One region of the Scandinavium tedordense genome, then DNA from elsewhere that is predicted to be linked to it. Evidence: predicted binding sites of a transcription regulator. Region 1 holds the regulator's gene; each other region holds the start of a gene.

Region 1 (10,160 bases):
GGTGGTGGTCAGGAGTGGAGTAGAAATCAGGGTGGAAACCACCAGGCTTGCCAGGAAACACAAACCCAACTGCAACGTGTTTTGCATCGCAGCTGCCCGACCCGTAGCGTGTGGGAACGGGCGCAGTGCCTGAGCCACAACGATTGGGTAAATCGCGCCGTTGGCCATCGCCATCAGACAGAAAGGGATCAGCAGGGTGGTCAGTGAGCTGCCTGCGGTCAAACCGACAGCAAAGGTGCCCGCTACGCTCACGGCAAAGGCCAGCAGCAGCCATGGCAGCATCTGTTGTCCTTCCCATTTTTGCAGGGCGGCACGACAGCCGTAGCCCCCAATAAGGAAAGCGATGGTCTGCGGCACGTAGCTCAGGCCAATCACCGTCGGGCCGTAACCCATGGCGCTCAGAATAAACGGCGAGCCGGTCAGCCACGCAAAGAAGCTGGCGGAGCAGGCGGCGTAAATCAGTACGTTGCCGCGATAATCTTTCGAGCGCAAAAGTGTCAGGAAGGTCAGCGGCTGTTCTTCTTTATGCACGGTTCGCACGGGTTTTTGCAGACGTAGCGCAGGCAGCATCAGCAGCAGCGTAATGCCGAACAGGGTGGCAAAAATTGCCTGCCATTCGAAATGATGCAGGATCCAGCTGCCGAGCAGCGGTGCCAGCGCTGGGGAAAGTCCAACCAGCGGCATGATAGTCGCGAAGATACGATTGGTGCGTTGGGCCGGATAATAATCGGTGACCATCGCCTGCCAGGTGACGGTAGCGGCGCAAACGCCGACCGCCTGAACGAAGCGGAGCACCAGCAGCAGGGTTGCATCACGGACCCACAGCATCCCCAGACAGCCAAAGGCGAATATCGCCAAGCCGGTCAGCAGAATAGGTTTACGACCGTAACGGTCAGACAGCGGACCCCACATCAGCTGTGCGAGGGCAAAACCGGCCAGGAACAGGCTCAGGCTGGCGCTGACGGCAGCAGCAGGGGTTTGTAAATCAGTTTGAATGGCGGCAAATGCGGGCAGATACATATCGGTTGCCAGAAAACCGAGTACGCTCAGGCCAGCCAGCCAGCACAAAAATCCTTTCCCAGGTTGCTTATTCATTTTCTTTCTCGTTGCAGGTGTCGATGGCAGCAGAGTGTAGGGAGTGCAACTTCTCTTGTGAAACGCTAATATTTGTCTGGTGAGTTCAAATTTTTTGCAGGCAGCCTATGTGGTCAGAATATTCTCTAGAAGTCGTGGACGCCGTAGCGCGTAACGGGAGCTTCAGCGCAGCCGCGCAGGAGTTGCACCGTGTGCCTTCTGCGATCAGCTATACCGTACGTCAGCTGGAAGAATGGCTGGCGGTACCGCTGTTTGAACGACGCCATCGCGACGTAGAATTAACCCCCGCAGGTGCCTGGTTTTTGAAAGAGGGTCGCTCTGTTATCAAAAAAATGCAGATCACCCGCCAGCAGTGTCAGCAAATTGCCAACGGCTGGCGTGGCAATTTGGCCATCGCGGTGGATAATATTGTGCGCCCGGAACGTACCCGGCAGATGATTGTCGATTTCTATCGCCACTTTAAGGATGTCGAACTGTGCGTTTTCCAGGAAGTATTCAACGGCGTGTGGGATGCGTTATCCGACGGGCGTGTAGAGCTGGCGATTGGCGCCACACAGGCGATCCCGGTCGGTGGGCGTTACGCATTTCGTGATATGGGGATGCTGAGCTGGAACTGCGTGGTGTCGAGTCAACATCCGCTGGCGCAGATGCCCGGCCCGCTCAGCGATGATGTGTTGCGCAACTGGCCGGCGCTGGTACGGGAAGATACCTCGCGATCGCTGCCGAAACGTATCACCTGGTTGCTGGATAATCAAAAACGGATTGTGGTGCCGGACTGGGAATCTTCCGCGACCTGTCTTTCCGCTGGTCTGTGTGCCGGAATGGTGCCCACGCATTTTGCCCGTCCGTATATCGACAGTGGTGAATGGGTGGCGCTGGAGCTGGAAAATCCGTTCCCTGATGCAGCGTGCTGCCTGACCTGGCAACAAAATGACATGTCACCGGCGCTGAGCTGGCTGCTGGAGTATTTGGGGGACAGTGAAACGTTGAATAAAGAGTGGTTACAGGAGCCGGAATAACCGGCTCCTGAGAGGTCATTAACGGCGGTAGTCGCGGAATGGGCCGTCGGCCACCGAGCGGCGCTCGATCAGGCGAGGATGCACTTCAATAGACTGCGACTCTTCACGCTTATTGACGATGCGATCCAGCAGCATATCGAAGGCCGCTTCACCCAGCGAATCCTTAGGCTGGTGGATAGTGGTCAGGGCAGGGGTAAAGAAGCGCGCGTTGCGCACGTTATCGTAACCAATGACTGAAATATCCTGTGGAACACGCAGACCCATTTCGTCTGCGGCACACAACGCACCCATCGCCATAATGTCACCGCCGCAGAACACGGCGGTTGGGCGTGGCTGTTGTGCAAGAATTTGCTGCATGGCGCGATAGCCGGATTCCGGCTCAAAATCACCCTGAACAATCCAGTTTTCAGGCACGTTGATTTGCGCTTCTTCCATGGCTTTCATGAAGCCCGCCAGACGTCCGGCGCCGGTGTTACGCTCCATCGGGCCAGGAATGACGCCGATTTCACGATGACCGCGTTCGACCAGATAGCGTCCGGCAATATAGCCCCCCTGGAAAGCGTTATCATTCACCGAGTCGGTAAAATCAGCTTTAGATTCGCCCCAGTCCATCACCACCATCGGGATGTGACGGTACTCTTCCAGCATCTCGAGCACCGACTGCGGGTATTCGGAACACATCACCAGTAGGCCATCGACGCGCTTTTGCGCCATCATTGAAAGATAGGCGCGCTGTTTTTCAAGGTTGTTCCAGGCATTACCCAAGATCAGGGTATAGCCTTTCTCGAAGCAGTTTTTCTCAACGGCTTCAATGATTTCAGCAAAATAGGCAGCTTCACTGCTGGTTGCCAGCAGGCCGATTGTTTTGGTGTGATTCACCTTCAGGCTGCGTGCCACGGCGCTTGGGGAGTAGTGCAGCTCTTTAATGGCCGCCCATACCGCGTTACGGGTATCTTCTGCCACGAAACGCGTCTTGTTAATTACATGTGATACAGTTGTAGTGGAAACGTTTGCGCGTTTCGCTACATCTTTAATAGTTGCCATTCGTTCTCACTCCAGACCCTTTCCTTACGCCTGATTACCGACACGAAAACGTTTGCCTTTACACACCCTTAACACAATTCAACTGAATTGCAGTACGCCGGGAGACAGACAGGACGACGGGAGGGGGTCAATGGCTGGTACGCTTTTAAATTAGCGTGGAATTTTGTCTGATTCTGAGGCAAAGGGAAAGAGAAAAATCGCTATGAGCCTAAAACCTGGAAGATTTTTGCGTATATTTGTGCAAAAATGAGCAAGCTCACTTTTGTTGTGGGGATTAAAAGGAGAAAAATTGATGAGTACCGACCTGAAGCTCTCTCTGATGACCACCGTTATCGCTTTGGCGCTGATCGTTGCTGCCGCGCTGACTGCTGTACTGCACTGATTTATCCGGAGGGAGAGCTCTCTTCCTCCTTCTCATTTTCCTTCCTGATTGTTATCAAATTCGCAAAAAACTTTTGCCATTTTGTTTACTTTTGTTTTTTTGTGATTGATGTCATGCTTTTGGCTTCTGCTTTCGCACTGTCTCAATGAGATGGCTTACCGGAGTCGTTACATGAAAATCAATTTCCCCCTGCTGGCACTGGCTGTTGGGGCATTTGGCATAGGTACCACTGAGTTTTCGCCAATGGGCCTGCTGCCTGTCATCGCCAAAGGTGTGGACGTGTCGATTCCCGCGGCCGGAATGCTGATCAGCGCCTATGCCATTGGCGTGATGGTCGGTGCCCCGCTGATGACGCTGCTGCTTTCACATCGCGCGCGCCGTAATGCGCTTATTTTCCTGATGGCAATTTTCACGCTCGGCAATGTGCTGTCGGCTATCGCGCCGGATTACACTACGCTGCTGTTGTCGCGCATTATCACCAGTCTTAATCATGGCGCTTTCTTCGGCCTCGGCTCGGTTGTGGCTGCAAGCGTAGTGCCTAAGCACAAGCAAGCCAGCGCGGTGGCGACCATGTTTATGGGGCTGACGATTGCCAATATCGGCGGCGTTCCGGCGGCCACTTGGCTTGGTGAAACCATCGGCTGGCGAATGTCGTTCCTTGCGACGGCCGGACTTGGCCTGGTGGCGATGGTCAGCCTGTGGTTCTCGTTACCGAAGGGCAGCAGCGGTGAACGCCCGGACGTAAAAAAAGAGCTGTCGGTTCTGATGCGCCCACAGGTGCTGACGGCGCTGTTGACGACCGTGCTCGGGGCCGGGGCGATGTTCACGCTCTACACCTATATTTCGCCAGTGCTGCATACCATTACGCATGCGTCACCGCTGTTCGTTACCGCCATGCTGGTACTGATTGGCATCGGCTTCTCTATCGGTAACTATCTCGGTGGCAAGTTTGCTGACCGCTCCGTGACTGCCACGCTGAAAGGTTTCCTGACGCTACTTATCATTATCATGGCGTTCATCCCGTGGCTTGCGCAAAACGAAATCGGTGCGGCGGTGAGCATGGTTATCTGGGGGGCGGCGACCTTCGCGGTAGTTCCTCCGCTACAAATGCGCGTGATGCGTGTAGCACATGAAGCACCAGGTCTGTCGTCATCGGTCAATATTGGGGCGTTCAACCTGGGTAATGCGCTGGGCGCGGCCGCGGGCGGGGCAGTGATTTCCGGCGGTCTGGGTTACACCTTCGTGCCAGTAATGGGTGCGATTATCGCTGGGGTTGCGTTACTGGTTGTGCTGATGACTGGGCGTCGTCAGCCAGAAGAAGTGTATTCCAGCCATTGATAATATGCCCGGCGGGTGATGTTTCTCGCCGGGCAATAGATTATGCCGCCAGGTTCTTCGCGACAAATTCCCAGTTTACCAGCGCCCAGAAATGCTCGAGATAGTTCGGGCGGGCGTTACGGTAGTCAATGTAGTAGGCATGTTCCCACACATCCACGGTCAGCAGCGGTTTGGCGTCAGTCGTTAACGGGGTACCCGCGTTAGACGTAGAAACGATAGCCAGTTTGCCGTCTGTATTTTTCACAAGCCAGGTCCAGCCAGCGCCGAAATTCTTAACAGCGGCATCGGTGAACTGTGCTTTAAAGTCAGCAAAGCTGCCGAAGCTCGTGTTAATAGCGGCTGCGACGTCACCGTTTGGCTCGCCACCGGCGTTGGGTGCCAGGCAGTTCCAGTAAAACGTGTGGTTCCATACCTGTGCAGCATTGTTGAAAACGCCCGCTTCGGAAGTGCGAACGATCTCTTCCAGCGTTTTGCCCTCAAACGCAGTGCCTTTGATCAGGTTGTTGAGGTTGGTGACATACGTCTGGTGATGTTTGCCGTAGTGGTATTCCAGCGTTTCTACGGAGATGTGTGGCGCCAGGGCGTCTTTTGCATACGGTAATGCAGGTAATTCGAATGACATTGCTTATTCTCCCTATTATTTTATTACTCAATAACCATGCATTGAGTATGGATAGGGTAGCAAATTAAAAGATGTGGCTAAAGAAGAACTTACCCTATCGATATATCGACAGGGCAGGGATCAGCGAATTGTTTTAGGCGTCATCACGCGTCGTGCGCCAACGTAGTGGTTCGCCCAGTAATCTTCGCTCAGAGAGGTAATCTGGATATCGCGGCCGGTGCGCGGGGACTGAATAAATTTGCCATTGCCGACGTAAACGCCTACGTGATCGGCAGTGCCACGACCGCGGGTACGGAAGAACACCAAATCGCCGCTTTGCAGCTCACCCCGGTTAACAGCGCGCGCATCACGCAAGTGATACATTTCATTCGCGGTGCGAGGAATACGGAATTTCACCAGATCTTTATACGCGTAATAAACCAGACCGCTGCAATCGAAACCGGTGCGTGGCGAAGTGCCACCCCAACGGTATGGTTTGCCAATCTGGCCCATCAATTTATTCATCGCCGTTTTTTGTGCTTTCTGCACGCGTGCTTTATGTGCATCCGCAATGGTTAACGGTTTTACGTCTTCGCTAAGGCATTTCTTTTTATGGCCTTTACGTACGCTGCATTTCTGCGCCATTTTGACGGAAGCGGTTTTCAGTGCGGGGCTATGTATTTTGCGGGTGGAGGCGGTTTTATTGACGGCGGATGTTTTTTTACTTTTGGCGGTCGTTGTTTGCTTAAGAGTACTGGTTTTCTTTTTGCTTGAAGTTTTCGTCGTCGATTTTGTTTTGTTGCCCGTCGTTTTCTTTTTACGGTCTGCTTTCGCTTGATGGGACTTTTGCGACGCAGAAGCACGCGCCTGCTCCGATGCGTGGGACAAAGGCGTAATGGACAACGATGTAAACAGCAAAGCACAGAGCGTGATCGAGACTTTATTTATCCGCGCCACTGAGCATTCCTCTGTTAGGCAGGCAAACGGTCATGCCTGGGTATGATTGACAAAACGAATCGATTCTAAAGCATAAAAACATTAATTGTTAATAGTGTTTTTGTATCTGCTGCACAGTTTCGTTAGCGACTGCAAAAAAATGCGTCAAAGTGGACATAACATGCTCGGAAAATGCGCATGTTTAGGCAGGGGAGGCCGATAAAGGCATATTTTTAAGGCAACTTCAAAAGGTCAGAGGTAAAATGCATTATCGTGAACAAAATGTTATTTTCTGACAGCCGTCGTTGACGTTACACTTAGCGACTACAGCCATAAAAAGAAGTTTAAGGAAGCAAGATATGAGTACGACTCTTGAGAAAATCCAGACCCAAATCGCCGAGAATCCAATCCTCCTGTATATGAAGGGATCCCCGAAACTGCCAAGCTGTGGTTTCTCTGCTCAGGCGGTTCAGGCACTGTCTGCCTGTGGCGAACGTTTTGCTTACGTTGATATTCTGCAAAACCCGGATATCCGCGCTGAGCTGCCAAAATACGCAAACTGGCCGACCTTCCCACAGCTGTGGATTGACGGTGAGCTGGTTGGCGGCTGTGACATCCTGATTGAGATGTACCAGCGTGGCGAACTGCAGCAGCTGATCAAAGAGACGGCTGCAAAGTACAAAGACGACGAGCAGAGCAGCGCTGAGTAAGTTTTTGACTGGTAATAAAAAAGCGACCCGATGGTCGCTTTTTTTATTCTTCGCTTTCGCTTTCTGGCAATGGTAGCGGCCAGCCGCCCAAACGTTTCCAGCGGTTGACGATTTCACAAAACAGCTGCGCCGTCTGTTCGGTGTCATACAGCGCAGAGTGTGCCTTGTTGCCGTCAAATTCCATTCCTGCGGCCAGGCAGGCTTTCGACAACACGGTTTGCCCCAGTGCCAGCCCGCTCAGCGCGGCGGTATCAAAAGTCACAAACGGGTGGAAGGGATTGCGTTTCAGCCCGGCGCGTTCAGAAGCGGCCATTATAAAGCTGTGATCGAATGTAGCGTTGTGCGCCACCATGATTGCCCGATTGCACTCCTGATCCTTCATGCCTTTACGTATTTCTTTATAGATAGCGTGCAGGGCGTCGTATTCGCTGACGGCACCACGTTCAGGGTCATTAGGATCAATACCATTAAACGCCAGCGCTTCCGGGACCAGATTCGCACCTTCAAACGGTTCAACATGGAAATGCAGTGTACTGTCCGGCATCAACCAGCCGTCTTCGTCCATTTTTAACGTCACGGCGGCGACTTCCAGCAGCGCATCTGTTTTGGCGTTAAAGCCCGCTGTTTCTACGTCTATTACTACAGGATAAAAACCACGGAAGCGGTCGCACAGTGCATTACGTTGAGCGTTGTCGGACATCAGGATCTCTTAGGCTTACAAAAAGTAGCGCGCATTATGGCAAATTTTGCCAGCAGTTGCAGCAGAGGCAGGAGCAAAAAAATGGGTGCCGTAGCACCCAGGGAGTCTTAATGACCAAGACCTTTACCGGCGTCTTTGGCTTCAATCAGTTCGATTTTATATCCATCTGGATCTTCGACAAAGGCGATAACGGTGGAGCCGCCTTTTACCGGACCGGCTTCGCGGGTTACGTTGCCGCCGTTATTGCGGATGCGCTCACAGGCTTCTGCGGCATTATCTACGCTCAGTGCGATATGGCCGTAAGCGGTGCCGAGATCGTAGCTTTCAACGTCCCAGTTATAGGTCAGTTCGATGACCGCTTCTTCACTCTCCGGGCCGTAGCCGACGAAGGCGAGGGAATATTTGTATTCCGGGTTTTCGCTGGTGCGCAGCAGCTTCATGCCCAGCACGTTGGTGTAAAATTCGATGGAACGTTGCAGATTGCCAACACGCAGCATGGTGTGAAGTAGGCGCATAGTCTTCCCCTTATCGTATTGTTTATAAAGCAGGACAATCAGTATAGCGGCGGATGCCCGCCGCTATCAATGCGGGGATTAGAGTGTAGGGTAGTCGGTATAACCTTCTGCGCCGCCGCCGTAGAAGGTTTCCGGGCGCTGTGGGTTCAGTTCTGCTTTACGTTCCAGACGTGCAACCAGGTCGGGGTTTGCGATGTATGCGCGACCAAATGCCACGGCATCAATCAGACCTTTAGCAATCAGATCTTCTGCTTTTTCCGGAGTGTACGCCCCGGCCCCGATAATTGGGCCGTGGAAACGTTCGCGTACTTTACGACGGAATTCTTCGGTATAAGGCTGACCGCCGGCCCAGTCTGGCTCAGACATGTGCAGGTATGCAATACCGCGTTTGCCCAGTCCTTCAATCAGATACAGCGCATCCGCTTCTTCGTTCGGGCCGTTGTCGGTGTTCTGGAACGAACCAATCGGCGAAACACGGATCCCGATGCGATCGGCGCTCCACTCTTTACTGACGGCATCTACCACTTCCAGCACCAGACGGGCGCGGTTTTCAATGCTACCGCCGTACTGATCGGTACGCTGGTTTGCTGATGGAGACAGGAACTGGTGCAGCAGGTAGCCGTGCGCGGAGTGCAGTTCAACGAGGTCGAAACCGGCTTCACGAGCGTTAGCCACCGCCTGGCGGAAATCGTCAACGATACCCGGGATTTCTTCCAGTTCCAGCGCGCGCGGTACAGACGTGTCTTCGCGAGTGGCGTGGCCGTTAGCATCACGCAGGGAAGTACGGGTGCCCGCGCTCAGCGCAGATGGGGCAACCGGTGACTGGCCGTCTGGCTGGAGGCTGTTATGCGAAATACGGCCGGTGTGCCACAGCTGAACGGCGATGTGACCGTTTTCAGCATGTACGCCTGCAGTGATTTTTTTCCACGCGGCAATTTGTTCTGGGCTGTGCAGACCGGGTGCGCCCGCGTAGCCTTTCGCTTGGGCAGAAATCTGCGTCGCTTCAGAGATAATCAGTCCGGAGCTTGCGCGCTGGCGATAGTATTCACCCATCAGTGGTGTAGGGATGTCACCGGGCTCGATGCTGCGAAGACGCGTCAACGGGGCCATCAGTACGCGGTTAGGCAGCGTAACAGCGCCAGCCTTGAGCGGGGTAAACAGTTTGTGTTGTGACATAGTGCATGACTCCTGAATAGACCGGTCGTCTAGTAAATCGTAAAATAAAAACGCCTGTTATTGGCCAGGCGCGGCAATCATGGTCTTCGCATGTTCGAGCGCGCTTTCGAGGGGCGTCGCACTGCGAGAAATTTTGGCCTGAAGATTGGCCCCCAACCAGAGCGAATACAGCACTTCGGCCTGGGTATGAGCATCACCGTAAATGGTAAGGCTTTTCTCTTTACGTCCTTCTTCAAGCGCGTGGGAGAGCAAAACAATAATCTGGCTGGCCCCTTTGTTCATTTCCGTGCGCATGACTTCCGAGAGGTCACACACTTCGGCAGACAGCTTTACCGTCAGACAACCGCTGATAATACCTTGCTGACAAAACTGATTCAGCGTGTGCTGGTAATAGGCCAGCAGGCGGTCGCGGTAGTTGCCGTCGCCATGGGCAAAATGCTCAGAGAGACGATGGTGATAGTCTGCGTAGTGGCGTTCGAGCATCGCGACACCAAACGCTTCTTTAGAGCGGAAATAGTGATAAAACGAGCCTTTTGGCACTTCTGCCGTTTTCAGCAGCTCGCTGAGCCCCATTCCGGTAAAGCCGCGGTGCATACATAAACGCTCGCCAGTAGCGAGGATATGTTCGCGAGTGTCGTGTTCAG
Region 2 (10,160 bases), on a different contig from region 1:
AGGCATCCGTCGCGACTCCCGCCCCAAAAACCCTTGCCACAATGGCATCGCGCGCAAAACCCAGTACGCGAGAAAACATGGTCATTGAACTGACGGCCGCCAGCGATTTTAATAGGTTCATTAACGTGTTATTCCACAACCCTGGATCAAAAACGCCTGTAAGCAAAACAGGCGTTGGAAAGTGGCGATAGTCTACCTGGATTAGCCGTAATTACTACACCCATCGTAATACCCAAAATAATTCGAGGTGCAGGAAGGAGGCAAGCCTGTGAGTCCCCAGACGCTTACGCAAATAAGTGACAGGGGTGAGCAGGTGTAGCCAACGCCCATGCAGCGTGAAGGCTGACGGGGGTTTACTCGCTTATTGCGTCCTGCCACAGCTTTTCGACAATACGCTGGGCGGCAATCGCCTGCTCGCCAGCAGTTTGCGGAACCGTCTGATTTTGCACGCATTCGATAAAGTGATGCGCGCATCCCGCAAAACCGCGCTGTTCGAGCGTGTTTTGCCAACCGGATGCAGGACGTACAATCACGCCAGCGCCCCGCTCTTCACGCCAGTCACGCATATCGGTAATGTCGATAAGCCCGCCGTCGGTCACGGCCTGGACCCACTCACGCTGGCTGCCCGCCCGGCGATGCATACTGGTGGTAATTTGCATCTGCGGCAGGCTGAAATGGTGCTCGGCGTACAGCATTTCACCCTGTTCAGTGGTTTGCAGTAAACCGCCGCTCAGCTGTGGATTTCCGCCCGCCAGCCATAACGCGGTATCCACCACATGCAGATAATCATCCAGCAAAGTGAATCGCAGATCGTTTGGCCCGACGCTGTTGGTCCGGTGTTTGTCCATCCGCAGCGATGCGCCATCGGCCAGATTAGCTTTTAGCTCCTGGTACAGCGGCGAAAAACGACGGTTAAAACCGACCATCAGCGTTAACTTTTTCTTCTCGGCCAGTTCAATCAGGCGTATCGCATCACTCAGTTTTTCTGCCAGCGGTTTATCGACACAGACGTGAACCCCGGCGTTCAGCAGTTCGCTGACCACCGCATAATGCGTGGCGGTTGAGCTGTGCACAAATACCGCATCGCACTGGGACGCAAGATGCGCCAGCGAATCCGCCAGCGGAATACGGTACGTTTCGCACACGCGCTGCGCTTTTTCACGCCCCGGCGACCAGGCCGCCTGCAGCGTCCAGTTTGTTGCAGCGCTTACCACCGGCAGCCACGCTTTCTGCGCAATGCCCCCGAGGCCCACCACGCCAATTCGAAGTTTCGCGGTCACGCTTAATCTCCCAGATGTGCCAGTAAGGAATCGAGACGCTGCTTGAGCTCTTCAACTTCGCTCTCCAGCGCGTCTACGCGCGCCACCAGGCTGTTGGTCTCCGGCATGTCGGTCTCAGCGGTGACAGCGGTGACAGCGGCATGTTCAACATCACCGTTAAACAGATGCATAAAACGCTGCTCGCGCTTGCCTGGTTCGCGCGGTAAACGCGCTACAAACGGCCCGTCTTCACGATTGCTCAGATTTTCCAGCGCGTTTTCGACTTCGGCCATGTCCGCAAATTCATGCATCCGCTGGCCGCGACTGCGCAGTTCGCCCGGCGTCTGCGCGCCGCGCAGCAGCAGCGTAGTTACCAGCGCCACTTCCGCGGTACTTAGCTTCAAATCGCCAAATTCGGAATTGCAGAATCGCTGTTCATATTTGGTCACCCGGTTGCCAAACCCGCTGACGGTGCGGAGATAATGCCGCTTTACCAGCTGATCGAGTAAATCCTGAACCTCATTTTCGCTGAGCGTCATCACCGGTTCGCGGTTACTTTTCTGATTACAGGCCAGGGTTACGGCGTTGACCGACAACGGATACTGCTCCGGCGTGGTGACCTGCTTTTCCAGCAGGCAGCCAATCACACGTGCTTCAAGCACCGTTAACTGATACTTCATGATTTCTCCTTATCGACCCGCCGTCCACTCGCGTGTGGTGAGCGCCGTCAGAACGTGGTCCCGCCACTCCCCGTCAATCAACAGATAGTCTTTGGCGAATCCTTCTTTTTCAAATCCGAGCTTGGCCAGTAGCGCGCCGCTACGCTGATTGTGCGGCATATAGTTGGCCATAATGCGGTGTATATGCTGGGTGCGCTGCATGTAGCGAATGGCGGACGTCAGCGCTTCGTACATCAGCCCCTGTCCCTGCCATTTTTCGCCAATCGAATAGCCCAGATAACAGGCATGAAACGATCCGCGCACCACGTTGGAAAAATTGGCCACACCGACGATTTCTTTTTCTTCCGGGTCAAGCAACACAAAGTAAAACGCGGAACCCTGTTTGTGAAACTCGCTGATCATCGACAAGCGCGCTTGCCAGCCTGAAGGATAGCAATGGCTGTCGTCACGGATCGGTTCCCAGGGTTTCAGGAACGTTTTATTTTCCGCGTAATAATCGGCGAGCCGCCAGGCGTCGCGGTCATGGACCAGACGCACCACAAGACGGTCTGTTGTTAAGCGCACTTTCGGCACGTTACTACGATAGCCAAACATCTTCCCCCACTCCTTCAAACCGCCATTACCTTCACTATACCTGCCTGTCGCCACCTTGTGAAAACAGCGACATACGTTTTTCTGAGGCACTTCCGCTTTTCGATAAATAAACTCTATCAAAATAGTCTTTTGATAAAAAAATATTGTTGCCCGCAGCCCCTGAAAATCAGCGTTATGACGGTAGAAGTAGGAACCTCTCTCCGTTTCATTCCCCTGGAAGGGAAATGTCCTCGCGCATTTCACAGGCTCCCCGCCTGGGAAAATATTTCATGCTTGTCGATAACATGCTGGTTGGCATTGCCCTTGGGCTGCGCCAGCTCGTTCAGCAAGGTTTAGGCATTTTGGCGGTGCTCGGTTACGCAGGTGGCGGCTGGCTGTTCGATGCGGGCAAAGCGCTCAACCGGGATGGTCGCACCCGGCGCCTGAAGTTATGTGTGGTAACAATTCAGCGGATTCTGCTGGTGCGCATTAGGCTGACAGGGCATGCTGCTTTGTGTCAGGATGAGTCAAAAGCAACATGTTAAGGAAACCCATGAAAAAGTTGTTTATAGTCGCCGCATTTATTGCGAGCGTCCTGCTGGTAGGCTGTAACCAGCTCACGCAGTACACCGTGAGTGAGCAAGAAATTAATCAGGCGCTGCAAAAGCGAAACAATTTCTCGAAAGATATTGGCCTGCCGGGCGTGGCTGACGCACACATTGTGCTGACTAACCTCTCCAGCGCCATTGGCCGCGAAGAACCGAATAAAATCACGCTCACCGGCGTCGCAAATCTCGATATGAGCTCGCTGTTTGGTAATCAGAAAGCAACGATTAACCTCAAGCTGAAAGCGCTACCGGTCTTTAATAAAGAAAAAGGCGCCATCTTCCTGCAGGAAATGGAAGTGGTCGATGCGAAAGTTGAGCCTGAGAAGATGCAGTCGGTGGTGCAAACCATGATGCCGTATCTGAACCAGTCCCTGCGTAGCTACTTCAACAAGCAGCCGGCCTACGTCCTGCGTGAAGACGCAAGCCAAGGCGAGGCGCTGGCGAAAAAATACGCGAAAGGCATTGAAGTGAAACCGGGCGAGATTGTCATTCCACTGACGGACTAATCGAATCGGCTAATGATTTGGATGCGGGCGCAAATAGCGCCCGTTTTTTTTTACGGAAAGGAGTGCAAAGGAAAACGTTTACGTTTAATCTTAGTGCCCGGCAAAAATAGCCCTTCTCAACAAGCCGGAGCCTTCCATGACAGCACAATCCCAGCTACTGAAAATCCGCCGTCCCGACGACTGGCATATCCATCTGCGCAATGGCGATATGCTGAAAACCGTCGTGCCTTACACCAGTGAAGTGTATGGCCGGGCGATTGTGATGCCAAACCTGGTGCCACCGGTGACCACCGTTGATGCCGCCATCAGCTACCGCCAGCGCATTCTTGATGCCGTGCCTGCGGGCCATGACTTTACCCCGCTGATGACCTGCTATTTGACCGACACCCTTGATCCAAACGAGCTGGAACGCGGATTCAATGAAGGCGTGTTTACCGCCGCCAAACTGTATCCGGCGAATGCGACCACCAACTCCAGCCACGGCGTCACCAGCATTGATACGATCATGCCGGTACTGGAACGTATGCAAAAGCTGGGCATGCCGCTGCTGGTCCACGGCGAAGTTACCCACGCTGAGATCGACATTTTTGACCGTGAAGCACGCTTTATCGAAACGGTGATGGAGCCGATGCGCCAGCGTCTGCCGGGTCTGAAAGTGGTGTTTGAACATATCACCACCAAAGATGCCGCTGAATACGTGCGCGAGGGTAACGAACTGCTGGCCGCCACCATTACCCCACAGCATCTGATGTTTAACCGCAACCACATGCTGGTTGGCGGCGTGCGCCCTCATCTGTACTGCCTGCCTATCCTCAAACGCAATATTCACCAGCAGGCGCTGCGTGAACTGGTTGCCAGCGGCTTTGAGCGCGCGTTCCTCGGCACCGACTCCGCCCCACATGCGCGTCATCGCAAAGAAGCCAGTTGCGGTTGTGCAGGCTGCTTCAACGCGCCAACGGCGCTTGGCAGTTATGCCACGGTGTTCGACGAAATGAACGCCTTACAACACTTCGAAGGCTTCTGCTCGCTGAACGGCCCACGTTTCTACGGCCTGCCGGTCAATGAAAGCTTCATCGAACTGGAGCGCAAAGAGAGCCAGGTTGTCGACAGTATCGCCCTGACCGACGACACACTGATCCCTTTCCTCGCCGGTGAAACCGTAAACTGGAGCATTAAGCGCTAAAAAAGTGATTGTCCCCTGTTGTAAGTTTTGCAAACTCACTGTATAAATATCCAGTATATTCAACAGGGGACAAATTATGCGTATTGAAGTGACCATCGCCAGAACTACTGTCCTGCCCGCAGGCGCTATTGATGCGCTCACCAGCGAGCTTTCCCGTCGTATTCTCGATCAATTCCCAGACCAGAACGGACAAGTCAGCGTGCGCTATGCTGCGGGTAATAATCTTTCCGTTCTCGGCGGCGCTAAAGAAGACAAAGACCGCATTAGCGAAATTCTTCAGGAAACCTGGGAAAGCGCGGATGACTGGTTTAACCCTGCCTGATTCGATTAAAAAACGCTCCACCATTATGTAATTTTTTGCCGGGTCGCCCCGGCTTTTTTAATTTCATTTTGTGCTTTTTTTAACCCTTTTCTTATTGCATCACTATTCTTTTAAAAAATAACGAACTAACTGTCGCTTTATTGTTCAAAAAAACGATTGAACCAGAAAAAAATGTTGCCATTTACCCGAAAGTTCGAATATTTTCATAGTTGTTGATATAATTAGTATGCTTCAGAAAACACGCATTGAACCTCGAACCGTTGTCTTTAAACACGTTAATAAGGGGTTATGATGGAAAAGAATAATGAAGTCATCCAGACCCATCCCCTCGTCGGATGGGACATCAGCACCGTAGACAGCTATGACGCGCTGATGCTGCGCCTGCACTACCAGAACCCCACACTATCGAGTCACAACGAAGCAGAAATCGGTCAAACGCTATGGTTAACGACCGATGTAGCCCGCCAGTTTATTTCTATTTTAGAAGCGGGCATCGCCAAAATTGAATCCGGCGATTTCCAGGAAAACGAGTATCGAAGGCATTAGCGCTTGATGCCAAAAATTTACGTAACAGGCACCCATCGGGTGCCTTAATTATTTCTGGCTTGTCACGCATTATCAGATTAATTACCCTGCTAATAACGAACAGAGATGAGACACGCATGAACTACGACTTAATAATTATCGGCAGTGGCTCTGTCGGTGCCGCCGCCGGTTATTACGCTTCCCGCGCAGGGCTGTCGGTTCTGATGACCGACGCCCATCTGCCACCGCATAACGAAGGCAGCCACCACGGCGATACGCGTCTGATTCGCCATGCCTACGGCGAGGGTGAAAAATATGTGCCGCTGGTTCTTCGCGCACAAACCCTGTGGGATGAACTTGCCACGCTGAGCGGTGAAGAGATTTTTGAGAAAACCGGCGTCATCAACCTGGGGCCGGCTCATTCTCCGTTCCTCGCCAACGTTGAGCAGAGCGCCCATCAGTTCGGTCTGAACGTTGAGCGGCTGGACAGCCAGGCGCTGATGGCACGCTGGCCGGAGATCCGCGTGCCGGAGGATTACATCGGGCTGTTTGAACCAGCTTCCGGCGTATTGCGCAGTGAGTTGGCGGTCAAAGCCTGGGTAGAACTGGCCCGTGAAGCCGGTTGTGCTCAGCTGTTCAATTGCCCTGTCACCGCCGTTTCGCATCACGCGGATGGCGTCACCGTTGAAACCACCGATGGCAGTTACACCGCCAAACGTCTGTTGGTGAGCGCCGGAACCTGGGTCACCAGGCTTCTGCCAGAACTGCCGATTCAACCGGTGCGTAAAGTGTTTGCCTGGTACCAGGCCGATGGGCGTTACAGCCGCAAAAACAACTTCCCGGCGTTTACCGGCGAGCTGCCTAACGGTGACCAGTATTACGGTTTCCCGGCTGAAGACAACGAACTCAAAATCGGTAAGCACAACGGGGGACAAGTTATTGATTCACCTGAACAACGTAAACCGTTTGGCGCAGTGGCAACGGATGGCTCTGAAGCCTTTAATTTCCTGCGTAACGTGCTACCTGGGATTGGCTGCTGCCTGCACGGCGCGGCCTGCACCTACGATAATTCGCCGGACGAAGACTTCATCATCGACACCCAGCCCGGTCATGACAACACGCTGGTGATTTCTGGTCTGAGCGGACACGGCTTTAAGTTCACCTCGGTGCTGGGCGAGATTGCCGCTGATTTTGCTCAAGGCAAAACGCCAGCGTTCGATCTAACGCCATTTAGCCTCGCGCGTTTCGCACAGTAACAGGCGTAAAAAAGCCCGGTAGCATTACGCTTACCGGGCTATCAGAAAATTGCTGTCAGCAATCACTCAGTCAGGGTCAGGAATACCCAGCCGCGTATTCAGCTGACCACGCGATTTATTGAAAATCTTGTTGCCGTTTTCACGCCCTGCCCGCAGTCGACGCTGCTCTTCTTCCGGCAGAACACTCTCTTCTTTGCACATCTCGCTGCAACAACCGCGGAATTTCTCCGCGCACGTCGGGCACTGAATGAACAGCAGGTGACAGCCGTCATTCAGACAATTAGTGTGGCTGTCGCACGCCGTACCGCACTGGTGACAATGTGCGATCACGTCGTCTGAAATGCGCTCGCCCATGCGTTCGTCGAACACGAAGTTCTTACCAATAAAACGCACCGGCAGACCCTGCTCACGGGCGCGGCGAGCGTATTCAATGATCCCGCCCTCAATGTGCCAGACCTTATTGAAGCCTTTGTGCTTCATAAACGCACTGGCTTTTTCGCAGCGGATCCCGCCGGTACAGTACATGACAATTTTCTTGTCGCGGTACTCTTCCATCATTTCAACCGCTTTTGGCAGCTGGTCGCGGAAGGTGTCAGCCGGGATTTCCAGTGCGTTTTGGAAATGGCCCACTTCGTATTCGTAGTGGTTACGCATGTCGATAAACACCGCATCGGGATCGTCGAGCATCGCATTCACTTCGGCTGCTTTCAGGTATTCACCCACGTCACTGGCGTCAAATGACGGGTCATCGATGCCGTCAGCGACGATGCGGTCACGCACTTTCATGCGCAGTACCCAGAATGATTTACCGTCGTCATCCAGAGCAATATTCAGGCGCAGATTGTTGAATGCCGGATCAAAACCGTACAGCAACTCACGGAAAGCGTCGACTTTGCTCTCCGGCACGCTGATTTGCGCGTTAATCCCTTCATGGGCGAGATAGACGCGGCCAAACACGCTGAGTCCGGTGAACGCCTGGTACAGCGCATCACGGGTCGCCTTTGGATCGGTAATGGTGAAGTATTTATAGAATGAGATTGTCGTGCGCGGCTCGGTTTCAGCCATCATCTGCGCCTTCAATTGCTCATTCGAGATGCGGTTATGCAACACTGGCATGGTGTGGTTCCTGCATTCGTTTATGAGAAAATTCGCGGCCCGCATCATATAGCATGTGCTGCGAATTTACATCCACACATTTTGCGCTACATCTTTCTCACCTCAAACAGATACACTCACTACATTTGCTGCAATAACAGACGTTCCGCCTGGAGTCATTTGGGCGAAGCCCGAAAAAGTGCGATAATAGAATCAATTGCTCGAAAGAACAGGACTGAGATGACGCATTTACCTAAATTTTCCGCCGCGCTCCTTCACCCGCGTTACTGGTTAACCTGGCTGGGCGTCGGCCTGTTGTGGCTACTGGTTCAGCTTCCTTATCCGATCCTCTACCGTCTCGGTACTTCCCTGGGCCGTCTTTCGCTGCGTCTAATGAAACGACGCTCCCATATTGCCTATCGCAATCTCGAACTGTGCTTTCCCAATATGGACGAAAAAACGCGTCACGACTGGGTAGTCAAAAACTTTGAATCCGTGGGCATGGGTTTGATGGAAACTGGCATGGCGTGGTTCTGGTCCGACAAACGAATGGCTCGCTGGAGCGACGCTATCGGAGTGGAACATATCCGGGCGCTGGAGGCCGAGAAAAAAGGCATTCTGCTTATCGGTATCCACTTCCTGACGCTAGAAATCGGCGCCCGCATGTTTGGCCTGCACGCGTCTCCAGGGATTGGCGTTTATCGCCCAAATGATAATCCGGTTATCGATCTGGTGCAGACCAGGGGACGGATGCGCTCCAATAAAGACATGCTCGATCGCAAAGATTTAAAAGGCATGATCCGTGCCCTTAAAAAAGGTGAAGTCATTTGGTACGCACCCGATCACGACTACGGCCCTCAGGGCAGCGTGTTTGTGCCGCTGTTCGGCGTCGACAAAGCGGCAACCACTTCCGGGACTTACACCCTGACGCGCATGTCGAAGGCCTGCATTGTGCCTTTCGTGCCGCGCCGAAAGCCGGGGGGTAAAGGCTATGAGTTGGTGATCCTCGAGCCAGAGTGCGCCCCGCCGCTGGACGATGCCGAAACCACCGCTGCGTGGATGAACAAAGTGATTGAACAATGCATTTTGATGGCGCCCGAGCAGTACATGTGGCTGCATCGCCGTTTCAAAACACGCCCGGAAGGCACCCCTTCCCGCTACTGACCCTTACCTGCCGGGTGGCTCTGCGGTTACCCGGCCTGCTTTTTTCTTTTCCGGTTTCGTCGTCGTTGATTGCAGTCATGATTTAGCAAGCGCATAATTAGCCTGCTTATCACTTCATTTTGAACGACCCTAGCGTCATTACGCGGAACCCTATGCTTTCCTCAGATGCCCCCATAAGCTGGAAACGGAATCTCACCATCGCCTGGATCGGCTGCTTTCTCACTGGCGCGGCCTTTAGTCTGGTCATGCCTTTCCTGCCGCTGTACGTCGAACGACTCGGCGTCACCGGACACAGCGCGCTAAACATGTGGTCCGGACTGGTATTCAGCATCACCTTTCTGTTTTCCGCTATCGCCTCGCCGTTTTGGGGTGGGCTGGCAGACCGTAAAGGTCGAAAAATTATGCTGCTACGCTCTGCGCTCGGCATGGCGATTGTGATGGTGCTGATGGGCTTCGCGCAGAATATCTGGCAGTTTCTGGTTCTGCGCGCGCTGTTGGGTCTTCTCGGCGGCTTTGTGCCGAACGCCAATGCGCTGATCGCCACGCAAATCCCTCGCCATAAAAGCGGCTGGGCGCTTGGGACACTTTCCACCGGGGCGGTGAGCGGTGCGCTACTTGGCCCTTTAGCGGGCGGCCTGATGGCAGACACCTACGGCCTGCGTCCGGTGTTCTTTATGACTGCCAGCGTGCTGTTTTTGTGTTTCCTGCTGACACTTTTACTTATCCGCGAGCAGTTCGAGCCGGTGCCGAAAAAAGAGATGCTGCACGCCAGAGACGTTCTTTCCTCGCTGAAAAGCCCGAAACTGGTACTCAGCCTGTTTATCACTACCATGATTATCCAGGTGGCGACCGGCTCCATCGCCCCGATTTTGACGCTGTATGTACGGGAGCTGGCGGGTAACGTCAGTAATATCGCGTTTATCAGCGGGATGATTGCCTCAGTGCCAGGCGTTGCCGCGCTGATCAGCGCCCCTCGTCTGGGCAAACTG
Region 3 (10,160 bases), on a different contig from region 1:
TGCAGGGTGAGTTCCCGCTGATGCTTTTCGCACTGCCTGCAGCGTGTCTGGCGATGTACCACGAAGCGCATACCGCCAACAAAAAAATCGCAGCGGGGATCTTGTTCTCTGCGGCCCTGACCTGTTTCCTGACCGGCATCACCGAGCCGGTTGAATTTACCTTCATCTTTGTGGCGCCAATTCTGTACGTCTTTAACGCCATCATGGCCGGTCTGGCCTACATGACGATGTACCTGATGCACGCCCACATCGCCAAATCGTTCTCCGCCGGCTTCATCGACTATCTGTCGTTCGGTATTCTGCCGTCGTTTAACGGCTATCAGACCAACTTCCTCAGCGCTGTGATCATCGGCATCCCGATGGGGCTGATTTACTACTTCACCTTCCGTTTCGTGATTCGTCGCTTTGATGTCAAAACGCCGGGCCGTACCAGCGTGACCGCCAATGCGAACGACAAAACCGATACTGAAATCGCGACTGAAATTATCGGCCTGCTGGGCGGCGCGCAGAACATTGACTCCGTCGGTTCCTGCATCACCCGTCTGCGTCTTGAAGTGGCGAAGAGCGATATCGTGGACAAAGATGGCCTCAACGCCGTCGGCGCTCGCGGAGTGGTCTTCATCGGGGACAATGGTATCCAGGTGATTTTTGGTGCCAGAGCGCAATTTATCGCACAAACCATGTCGACGATGATTGGCAAATAAGCGGAAGATGGTACGCTGTCCACGTCTCCTGCCCGTGCGGGAGACGTTTTTTATCTGTTTGATTGCGGCGAGTTTTTCAGGGAGCAGGTTTGAAAAAAGTCAGCATTATCGATGTGGCGAAACAGTCGGGCGTCTCCGTCTCCACCGTCTCTTTGGTTCTGCGTCAGAAAGGTAAAATTTCCGACGCCACCATTGAGAAAGTTCAGGCCGCCATCGCCCAACTCGGTTACGTGCATAACGTTGCTGCCGCCAACCTGCGTTCCAATACGTCCAATCTGATAGGCCTTATCCTGCGCGATTTCAGCGACAGTTTTTCCATCAAGGTGATGGCCAGCGTGGTTCAGGAACTGGAGAAGCAAGGTTATATGGTGTTTCTCGGTCAGCCGCAGGACGACCACGCCAGCCTCGAGCGTTGCCTGCTATCGTTCAAACAACAGGGCGTAGCGGGCGTGATTTATCTGGCTTCCGACACCAAACGCCCTCACCTGCCGGAGCAAATTCGCGCGTGTCCTTTACCGTTAGTGGTGGTTTCCCAGTCGCTGATGGAAGAGAACTGCAATCTGGTGATGCGCGATAACCGCCAGGCGGCGAGCCTTGCGACCCGCTATCTGATTGAGCGTGGACACCGCAGCATTGGCTATATCGGCGGTCAGGACGAGTGTCTGATTCGCCAGCAACGGCTGCAGGGTTTTCGCAGTGCGCTGGTGCAAAATGGCATGGTATACAAAGAGGATTCAGCCCCGGCATGCAGCGATGATACGCATGCGGCCAGCATCGCCACCCGGCATCTGCTGGAGAAAAACAACACCCTCACCGCCCTGCTGTGCCACTCTCCGGACGCGATGATCGGCTGTATCAACGGTATTCATCAGGTCGGGCGTACTATCGGGAAAGATGTGTTCCTGACCCAGCAAGTAGCGCTGATCGGCTTTGAAGATATGCTGCACATCAATCTCACCTCCCCGTCATTCACTTTTGTCTCCTCCGCCAGTGAAGAAACGGGCCGACAGGCGGCAAGTCTTATCATCCGTAAACTCAAAGAACCCGAGTTACAGACGCAGAAAGTCACGCTGTCAGGCCAGCTGATCGCCCGCGAATCAGCATAAAAAAGCCCGGTGGCGCTACGCTTACACGGGCCTACGTTTTTCATTGTAGGACCGGTCAGCACAGCGCCACCGGGCAGTTAATCCAAATGACGTGTTACTTACGACGCCAGGTTGTCCCCTGTGCACCGTCTTCCAGCACGATACCCATTTCGTTCAAACGGTCACGCGCCGCATCCGCCGCCGCCCAGTCTTTTGACTGACGCGCGTCCAGACGCTGTTTGATCAACGCTTCTATTTCAGCCACTTCGCCGTCATCTGCCTGCGCGCCGCCCTGTAGGAACTCTTCCGGATCCTGCGCCAACAGGCCCAGCACGGCAGAAAGTTTACGCAAATGTGCCGCCATGGCGTTCGCCGCAGCCACATCTTCGCCCTTCAGACGGTTCACTTCACGTGCCATATCAAACAGCACGGAGTAGGCTTCAGGGGTGTTGAAATCGTCATCCATCGCATCACGGAAGCGCGTTTCAAACGCGTCACCGCCCGCCGCCTCTACGCTGGCATCAGTACCGCGCAGCGCGGTATACAGACGTTCAAGCGCAGAACGTGCCTGCTTGAGGTTATCTTCGCTGTAATTTAGCTGGCTGCGATAGTGGCCGGACATCAGGAAATAACGCACGGTTTCCGCGTCGTAATATTTCAGCACCTCACGCACGGAGAAGAAGTTGCCCAGTGATTTGGACATTTTTTCGCGGTCAACCATCACCATCCCGGAGTGCATCCAGGTGTTGACGTACTCACCCTCGTGCGCACAGGTGGACTGCGCGATTTCATTCTCATGGTGCGGGAACATCAGGTCCGAACCACCGCCGTGAATATCGAAATGGGAACCGAGCTGTTTGCAGTTCATGGCGGAACATTCGATGTGCCAGCCTGGACGCCCGTCACCCCACGGTGATGGCCAGCTTGGTTCGTCGGCTTTGGACATTTTCCACAACACGAAGTCCATTGGATTACGCTTCACGTCAACCACCTCAACGCGGGCACCGGCCTGAAGATTGTCGAGATCCTGACGCGACAGCAGGCCGTAGTTTGGATCGCTCGGCACCGAGAACATCACGTCGCCGTTGGCTGCCACGTAGGCATGACCTCGTTCTATCAGGCGTTCGGTTATTTCGACTATTTCATGAATATGGTGCGTAGCACGCGGTTCGTTGTCCGGGCGCAGGATATTCAATGCATCAAAATCGTTGTGCATTTCGACGATCATGCGATCAACCAATGCCACAAAATCCTCACCGTTTTCATTAGCACGCTTGATGATTTTGTCGTCAATATCGGTGATATTACGCACGTATTTCAGCTGGTAGCCAAGAAAACGCAGGTAGCGCGCTACCACGTCAAAGGCCACAAACGTACGGCCGTGGCCGATATGACAGAGATCGTAAACGGTAATACCACACACGTACATGCCGACAACTCCTGCATGAATAGGTTTGAATTCCTCTTTTTGGCGCGTCAGTGTATTAAAGATTTTTAACATTGAAGATTCCATGTAAACGAGTGTGATCGTAAAGCGAATATTCTACCTGTAATTCGATCCGGAAGCAGCACGCAATGCAAGGTGATCGAACCCGGCGGTTATGCTATAACAACCCCCTATACGTGACCCGCCAGCGGGTATTCGCACCACAATATCGGAACAGGATGCAAAAATGGTTACTTTCCACACTAATCACGGCGATATCGTAATCAAAACGTTTGATGATAAAGCGCCTGAAACAGTTAAAAACTTCCTGGACTACTGCCGCGAAGGTTTCTACGACAACACCATTTTCCACCGTGTTATCAACGGTTTTATGATCCAGGGCGGCGGCTTTGAGCCGGGCATGAATCAGAAAGAAACCAAAGATCAGATCAAAAACGAAGCGAACAACGGCCTGAAAAACACCCGTGGTACGCTGGCAATGGCCCGTACTCAGGCGCCACACTCCGCTACCGCACAGTTCTTCATCAACATCGTTGATAACGATTTCCTGAACTTCTCCGGCGAAAACCTGCAAGGCTGGGGTTACTGCGTATTCGCAGAAGTGGCTGAAGGCATGGACGTTGTTGATAAGATTAAAGCCGTGGCAACTGGCCGCAGCGGCATGCACCAGGACGTTCCTAAAGAAGACGTTATTGTGACAAGCGTGACCGTTAGCGAGTAATTCGTGGCGACACTCTTTATTGCAGATTTGCATCTGCACACAGAAGAACCGGCGATCACCGCCGGTTTTCTGCGTTTTTTACGAGGTGTTGCCCGCAGCGCGGACGCGCTGTACATTCTCGGCGATCTATTTGAAGCCTGGATTGGCGATGACAGCCCTGAACCGCTTCATCGTGAGATAGCACAAGAAATCAAAGCACTGGTCGATTCTGGTGTGCCCTGTTTCTTCATCCACGGCAACCGTGACTTTCTGCTTGGCAAGCGTTTTGCCCGTGAGAGTGGCATGACGTTACTGCCCGAAGAGCAGTGTCTGGATCTGTATGGCCGAAAGGTGTTGGTCATACACGGCGACACGCTATGTACAGACGATCCTGGGTATCTGGCCTTCCGCGCCAAAGTTCATCAGCCCTGGCTGCAAAGGCTGTTTCTGGCCCTGCCGCTATTCGTTCGCCGCCGCATCGCCGCCAAAATGCGCGATGACAGCAAGAACGCCAACAGCCATAAATCGATGGAAATCATGGACGTCAACGCCCACGCTGTGGTCGATGTGATGGAAAAGCATCAGGTGCAATGGCTCATTCATGGGCATACCCATCGCCCGGCGATTCACGAGCTCACCGCAAACGGGAAACCCGCTTTTCGTGTGGTGTTAGGCGCGTGGCACAGCGAAGGATCGATGGTCAAAGTGACCACCGATAACGTCGAATTAATCGCCTTCCCTTTCTGAACTGCCTTTCTTAAGCAAAAAACTTAACCGCGATCGTCTTTCGGACCGAGGAAATAGAAGCCAAACGGCAGTGAGCCAATGATGGTGAACATAATGCTGTAGATAGTGGCCCATGCGCCCTGAATGAAGTACATCGACACGCTCCACTGATCCATCGGCAGATTGTATTGATCTTCAACCCCCTGGAACGTGACTTTAGACACCACCGTTACCGCAATAATGAAAACGATAGCAACGGCGGTCAGAAATTTTTTCCCCTCCGGGGTGCGAAGTATTGCCAGCATACCTTCTCCTCATGAAATGCTGCGCTGCGTAATATGTCTGATGACGACGCAGTCGATATTTTCCTACAGGTAAGTCCATGCGTGACTTTACCGTATTTCTCCTCCTTATGGGTCAGATTTACAGGAACAGAAAAACAGGCACCGCATTCACCGCTTTCATGACCGCGCAACCGTTTTCCTTGGCGTTTTTCCGTGCTATTCTCTGTGGCCTTCAAAGCAGTGTGTTCCACACCCACAGGAGTTTTAAGACGCATGTCTTCCCGCAACAATCCGGCGCGAGTCGCCATCGTGATGGGGTCCAAAAGCGACTGGGCTACCATGCAGTTTGCCGCCGAAATCTTTGATTCCCTGAATGTTCCACACCACGTGGAAATCGTCTCTGCCCATCGCACGCCCGATAAACTGTTCAGCTTTGCCGAAACGGCAGAAGACAACGGTTATCAGGTGATTATTGCGGGCGCAGGCGGTGCAGCGCATTTACCAGGTATGATTGCAGCGAAAACTCTGGTTCCCGTGCTCGGCGTACCCGTTCAGAGCGCAGCCCTGAGCGGTGTGGATAGCCTCTACTCTATCGTCCAGATGCCGCGCGGTATTCCGGTGGGAACGCTGGCGATTGGCAAAGCAGGAGCCGCCAACGCCGCCCTGCTGGCCGCACAAATCCTTGCTACACACGACAGCGAATTGCATCAGCGCCTGGCCGACTGGCGTAAAGCGCAAACCGACGAGGTTCTGGAGAATCCGGACCCGCGGGGTGGTGCATGAAACAGGTTTGCGTCCTCGGCAACGGTCAGTTAGGCCGCATGCTGCGCCAGGCCGGTGAACCGTTGGGGATCGACGTCTGGCCGGTCGGCCTCGAAGCTGATCCGGAAGCCGTGCCATTTCAGCAAAGCGTCATTACGGCTGAAATTGAGCGCTGGCCAGAAACCGCGTTAACCCGCGAACTGGCGCGTCATCCGGCGTTCGTTAACCGCGACGTCTTTCCGATAATCGCTGACCGCCTGACGCAAAAACAGTTGTTCGACAAGCTGAGTCTCGCCACCGCGCCGTGGCAGCTGCTGGCAGAGAAAACCGAATGGCCCGGCGTGTTTGATGATCTCGGCGAACTGGCCATCGTTAAGCGCCGCACCGGCGGTTATGACGGGCGTGGTCAGTGGCGCTTGCGCAGCCACGAAACCGAACAACTGCCGGACGACTGCTATGGCGAATGCATCGTTGAGAAAGGCATTAATTTCAGCGGTGAAGTGTCGCTGGTCGGTGCCAGAGCGCATGACGGTACGACGGTGTTCTATCCGCTGACCCACAACCTGCATCAGGATGGTATTCTGCGCGTCAGCGTCGCCTTCCCGCAGGCTAATGCAGAGCAGCAGGCGCAGGCCGAAACCATGCTCACGTCCATTATGAATGAGCTGAACTACGTCGGCGTGATGGCGATGGAGTGCTTTATCACCCCTGCCGGGCTACTGATTAATGAACTGGCCCCACGCGTGCACAACAGCGGGCACTGGACGCAAAACGGTGCGTCCATCAGCCAGTTCGAACTGCATCTGCGCGCTATCACTCAACTACCGCTGCCGCCACCGGTCATCAACAGTCCATCAGTAATGGTCAACCTGATTGGTACAGACCTGAATACGGACTGGCTGAAGCTGCCACTGGTGCATTTGCACTGGTATGCGAAAGAGGTGCGTGCAGGCCGGAAGGTCGGCCATTTAAACCTCAATGACAGCGACACCGATCGTTTAAGCGCCACTCTTGAAGCACTGGTTCCACTGCTGCCGCCGGAATATACCAGCGGAATTACCTGGGCACAGTCTCAGTTGCCGTAGTCCTCTTGCCCGGTGGCGTTGCGCTGCCGGGCACGTTAACGACTGTCTCACTCCAGACTGATACAGGTTCCCGCCTGCCCGGCCAGAGTCTCCTCAATGCGCGACAGGGCGCCAATCCACGCAGGTTTCCCGAGACGGGTCACGTACCCACTAACAGCGGCAACTTTTGGCCCCATCGCACCATCGGCTTTGGCAAACGGGGCCAGCTCCTGCGGCGTCGCCCGGCGTATCGCCCGTTGCTGCGGCGTGCCCCAATGTTGATACACCGCATCCGCATCGGTCAGGATAACCAGCCCGTCGGCCTGAATATGTTCAGCCAACAGCGCCGCCGCCAGGTCTTTGTCAATCACAGCTTCCACCCCTGCCCCGCTTTTCAGCACCGGCACACCGCCACCGCCGCCACAAATCACCACATGTCCGGCCTGTAACAGCAGTTCGATGGCGTTGATATCCATGATCTGCTGCGGGACCGGCGACGGCACCACGCGGCGTATATGCTTGCCATCGCGCTTCATAGTCCAGCCGTGACAGGCTTCCAGCTGCGTTTGCTGCTCAGGCGCATACACCGGGCCGATAAATTTCTCCGGAGCGCTGAATGCTGGGTCATCTTTCGCCACCGCTATGCGTGTCATCACATTGGTCACCGGCGGCATGTCTGCCTCAGTGCTCAGGCGCTGGGCCAGCATATAGCCAATCATGCCCTGACTTTCCGCCACCAGCACATCGAGCGGGTAAGGCGTGACGCTCTCCTGATAGGCGAGATTTTGCAGAGCCAACAACCCAACCTGCGGGCCATTACCGTGCACAATCGCCAGTCGATAATGCTTTGCCAGCCGTGCCAGTGCAGGCACTGCGCTGGCGATATTGCGATACTGATTTTCTACGGTCAGCGCTTCTCCGCGCTGAAGTAATGCGTTGCCGCCGAGGGCAACCACCAGAGTTTTCATTGTGTTCCCTTGATAATCTGTTGTGCAGCCCAGAACCCCAGCAGCGTATCCGCCCCGGAGGTATGGCCGAGCGCCAGCACGGCGTCAATGGCTTCATCCAGGCGTCGTTGATGGCTCAGGGCATGGGCGAAATGCAGCAACGGTGAGGAAAAACAGCCCATCGCCGCATAGTGCAAATAATTGACGCTCACGGCTGTCGTCACCTCGGTCAGTGCACTGGACGCGGCAAAAAATGGCGCGGCGCGTGAAAGGTTCAGCGCGCCAAAGTACCAGGCCGCCAGCAACATCCCGGTCAGCGTATCGTCATGGCTTGGTGTGAGGCCGGGGCCTTTGCCAAGCCACTCCCGCCAGTCAACCGCCTGCCCGTTCAGTGCCACGCCAAAGGCATGCGCAAACTGGCGTAACTCATTGGGCAACGGCAGCATTGACGCCTTCCATAACGGACCAAACAGCCCGGTTTCTGCCGCACGCTGCATCTCGCTGGCCGCTAAACGATACGGTGTAGAGGGTGGCACGAGGCGCAGCGAACAACGCCGTTGCGGCGCGCAAATGGTATAACCGCCCAGCGTCAGCGAATGCGCATCTGACCCCACCCGGCTAGTCGGGCCGAGAGCCTGACGCAGCTGATCAAAATCATGGCCGCGTAGCACCCATCCGGCAGGGCTAATCCCGCTCCCGATGCGATGCAGCGTCAGCATCGCATCGGCGCCACTCTGCAGATTGATACTGCGCCGCCAGATGCCTGCCAGCTGCCAGCGCTGATCGGAGTGCGTGGCCTGCAGGCTACCGATCAACGGCGCAATAAGGCGCATTTAGTTCACGCCCAGCTCATCGGCCAGCGCCAGCAGCGCCTGTTCGAAGCAGCCCAGCGGCGCCCTGACCGTACCCGCACCAATCTGGCCAATCCCGGCCTCCTGGTGAGCAATCCCGGTATTGATCAACGGTGTGATCCCGGTTTCCACCACTCTCCGGATGTCCAGCCCCAGACAGGCGCCCTGGAAATCCCAGCCGGGGATTTGCAACTGCATGTTGCGCTCGACGAAGATTTCCGCCATTTCCTCAGAAACCGATTTCGCCGCTTCCATGCCCCCGGCCCCGACAAAACGGGTCACCCCCGGGGCCGCAATCATCGCCGCGCCGCCGATACCAAAAGTTTCGGTAATGGCGCTGTCCCCCATATCTGGGTTGGCCTGCTGCTGGCTGAAACCGGTGAAGAACAATCCCTGCGGCGTGTTGACCGGCGCGGTAAACCAACGCTCACCCAGACCGCTAACGCGAATGCCGAACTGATTACCGTTGCGGGTCATGGCGGTCACGATGCTGCCTGCCCGCACCTGCGCCCCGGCGTCCATCGCCGCTTTGCAGTAAGCCATCGCCACGTTGAGGAAGAACTGATCGGTGAGGCTAAGGAAATCGAGGACTTCGGCAATCTGCTGCTTATCATGATTCAGACGGGCAATCTGTGGGGCCAGCACGCGCATCAACAGCGCTGAGGTGGCGATATTGCGCTGATGGAATTCATCTCCCATGGTGATGCCCTGCGCCATCATAGCGGTCAGATCGATGCCACGATCAAAGGTGTCCAGCGCCGCACTCAGCACCGGCCCCAGCACGTCACGCATCCAACGCAGCCGCTGTTGAACGTCTTCGCCATACGCGCCAAAGCGCATCACTTTGCCGATCCCTTCATTTAGATTGCAAAAAGCGCGGTTGCCGTCAGTAATGTTCTCCACCACCAGCATCGGCATACTGGCGGAGGTAATACCGCCCATCGGCCCCACTGCGTTAACGTGATGACAAGGAATAAACGTGACCTGCCCGCTTTCAAGCAACGCCAGCGCACTGTGCTCATTGGCAGCCCAACCTTCAAACAGGCAGGCCCCAATGCAGGCCCCTTTCATCGGGCCGGTCATCTCCTGCCAGCGCATTGGCGGCCCGGCGTGCAGCAACGTTTTTCCCTGATTAAGCACAGAGATAAGCGAGGCGGCGGGTTTGACATCTAGCCAGTGAGGACGCGCCTGACGAATACGTTCGATTACTGCGACATTGGCTTGCGCCACGGATGTAAACATTGGAACCCCTTATTGCAAACGTTCTAATAAACGCGCCAGTTGTTGATTGCCGCCCGCCACGGGCATCCATGAGTAATGCACCACTGGGGTGTCGACAGCCTGTAAATCCAGAGCAAAACTGCGCAACCCGGCATTGATCACCGCCACACCTTCCAGCAGCGCCGCTGTGCTTTTTGCGATGTGAACCGGACGTGGGTGCAGTAATTCCACCGCCAGCAGGGTCGCTTCTGGCAGAGAATTGACTACCGCTATCCCGGCATCTTCCAGAATGGCAATTTGCATCGAACGCACCTGCGGATCGCGCTCAGTACCGGTGACAGTGGCGATAACCTGAAGTGGATGTGTCGT

The links. The regulator PurR, encoded in region 1, represses purine synthesis genes. The targets are predictions, from matches to a motif close to CANGCAAACGTTTGCNTG.
Region 2: the regulator PurR is predicted to act here: its motif matches at 3,694-3,711, upstream of pyrC (dihydroorotase).
Region 3: the regulator PurR is predicted to act here: its motif matches at 5,131-5,148, upstream of purE (5-(carboxyamino)imidazole ribonucleotide mutase).

Annotation. Positions count from the first base shown of each region.
Region 1 is NZ_JALIGG010000056.1:68,996-79,155, reverse strand. It holds gene punC (purine nucleoside transporter PunC) at 1-1,095, opposite strand, end outside; gene punR (DNA-binding transcriptional activator PunR) at 1,203-2,114, shown strand; gene purR (HTH-type transcriptional repressor PurR) at 2,133-3,158, opposite strand; gene cydH (cytochrome bd-I oxidase subunit CydH) at 3,451-3,540, shown strand; gene MUU46_RS13510 (MFS transporter) at 3,712-4,878, shown strand; gene sodB (superoxide dismutase [Fe]) at 4,919-5,500, opposite strand; gene MUU46_RS13500 (C40 family peptidase) at 5,621-6,436, opposite strand; gene MUU46_RS13495 (Grx4 family monothiol glutaredoxin) at 6,775-7,125, shown strand; gene rnt (ribonuclease T) at 7,169-7,825, opposite strand; gene gloA (lactoylglutathione lyase) at 7,933-8,340, opposite strand; gene MUU46_RS13480 (alkene reductase) at 8,419-9,516, opposite strand; gene MUU46_RS13475 (TetR/AcrR family transcriptional regulator) at 9,574-10,160, opposite strand, start outside.
Region 2 is NZ_JALIGG010000058.1:52,618-62,777, reverse strand. It holds gene murJ (murein biosynthesis integral membrane protein MurJ) at 1-121, opposite strand, end outside; gene MUU46_RS19635 (Gfo/Idh/MocA family protein) at 354-1,280, opposite strand; gene MUU46_RS19630 (YceH family protein) at 1,283-1,939, opposite strand; gene rimJ (ribosomal protein S5-alanine N-acetyltransferase) at 1,949-2,533, opposite strand; partial or broken gene MUU46_RS19620 (hypothetical protein) at 2,758-2,874, shown strand; gene MUU46_RS19615 (lipoprotein) at 3,066-3,626, shown strand; gene pyrC (dihydroorotase) at 3,763-4,809, shown strand; gene dinI (DNA damage-inducible protein I) at 4,886-5,131, shown strand; gene bssS (biofilm formation regulator BssS) at 5,423-5,677, shown strand; gene solA (N-methyl-L-tryptophan oxidase) at 5,794-6,912, shown strand; gene trhO (oxygen-dependent tRNA uridine(34) hydroxylase TrhO) at 6,979-8,028, opposite strand; gene MUU46_RS19585 (Kdo(2)-lipid IV(A) acyltransferase) at 8,248-9,171, shown strand; gene mdtG (multidrug efflux MFS transporter MdtG) at 9,324-10,160, shown strand, end outside.
Region 3 is NZ_JALIGG010000057.1:38,060-48,219, reverse strand. It holds gene MUU46_RS16170 (PTS transporter subunit EIIC) at 1-704, shown strand, start outside; gene malI (Mal regulon transcriptional regulator MalI) at 794-1,810, shown strand; gene cysS (cysteine--tRNA ligase) at 1,905-3,290, opposite strand; gene ppiB (peptidylprolyl isomerase B) at 3,463-3,957, shown strand; gene lpxH (UDP-2,3-diacylglucosamine diphosphatase) at 3,961-4,683, shown strand; gene MUU46_RS16145 (DUF2534 family protein) at 4,707-4,967, opposite strand; gene purE (5-(carboxyamino)imidazole ribonucleotide mutase) at 5,220-5,729, shown strand; gene purK (5-(carboxyamino)imidazole ribonucleotide synthase) at 5,726-6,793, shown strand; gene MUU46_RS16130 (carbamate kinase) at 6,841-7,740, opposite strand; gene MUU46_RS16125 (oxamate carbamoyltransferase subunit AllH family protein) at 7,737-8,552, opposite strand; gene MUU46_RS16120 (YlbE family protein) at 8,553-9,812, opposite strand; gene MUU46_RS16115 (acyl-CoA synthetase FdrA) at 9,822-10,160, opposite strand, start outside.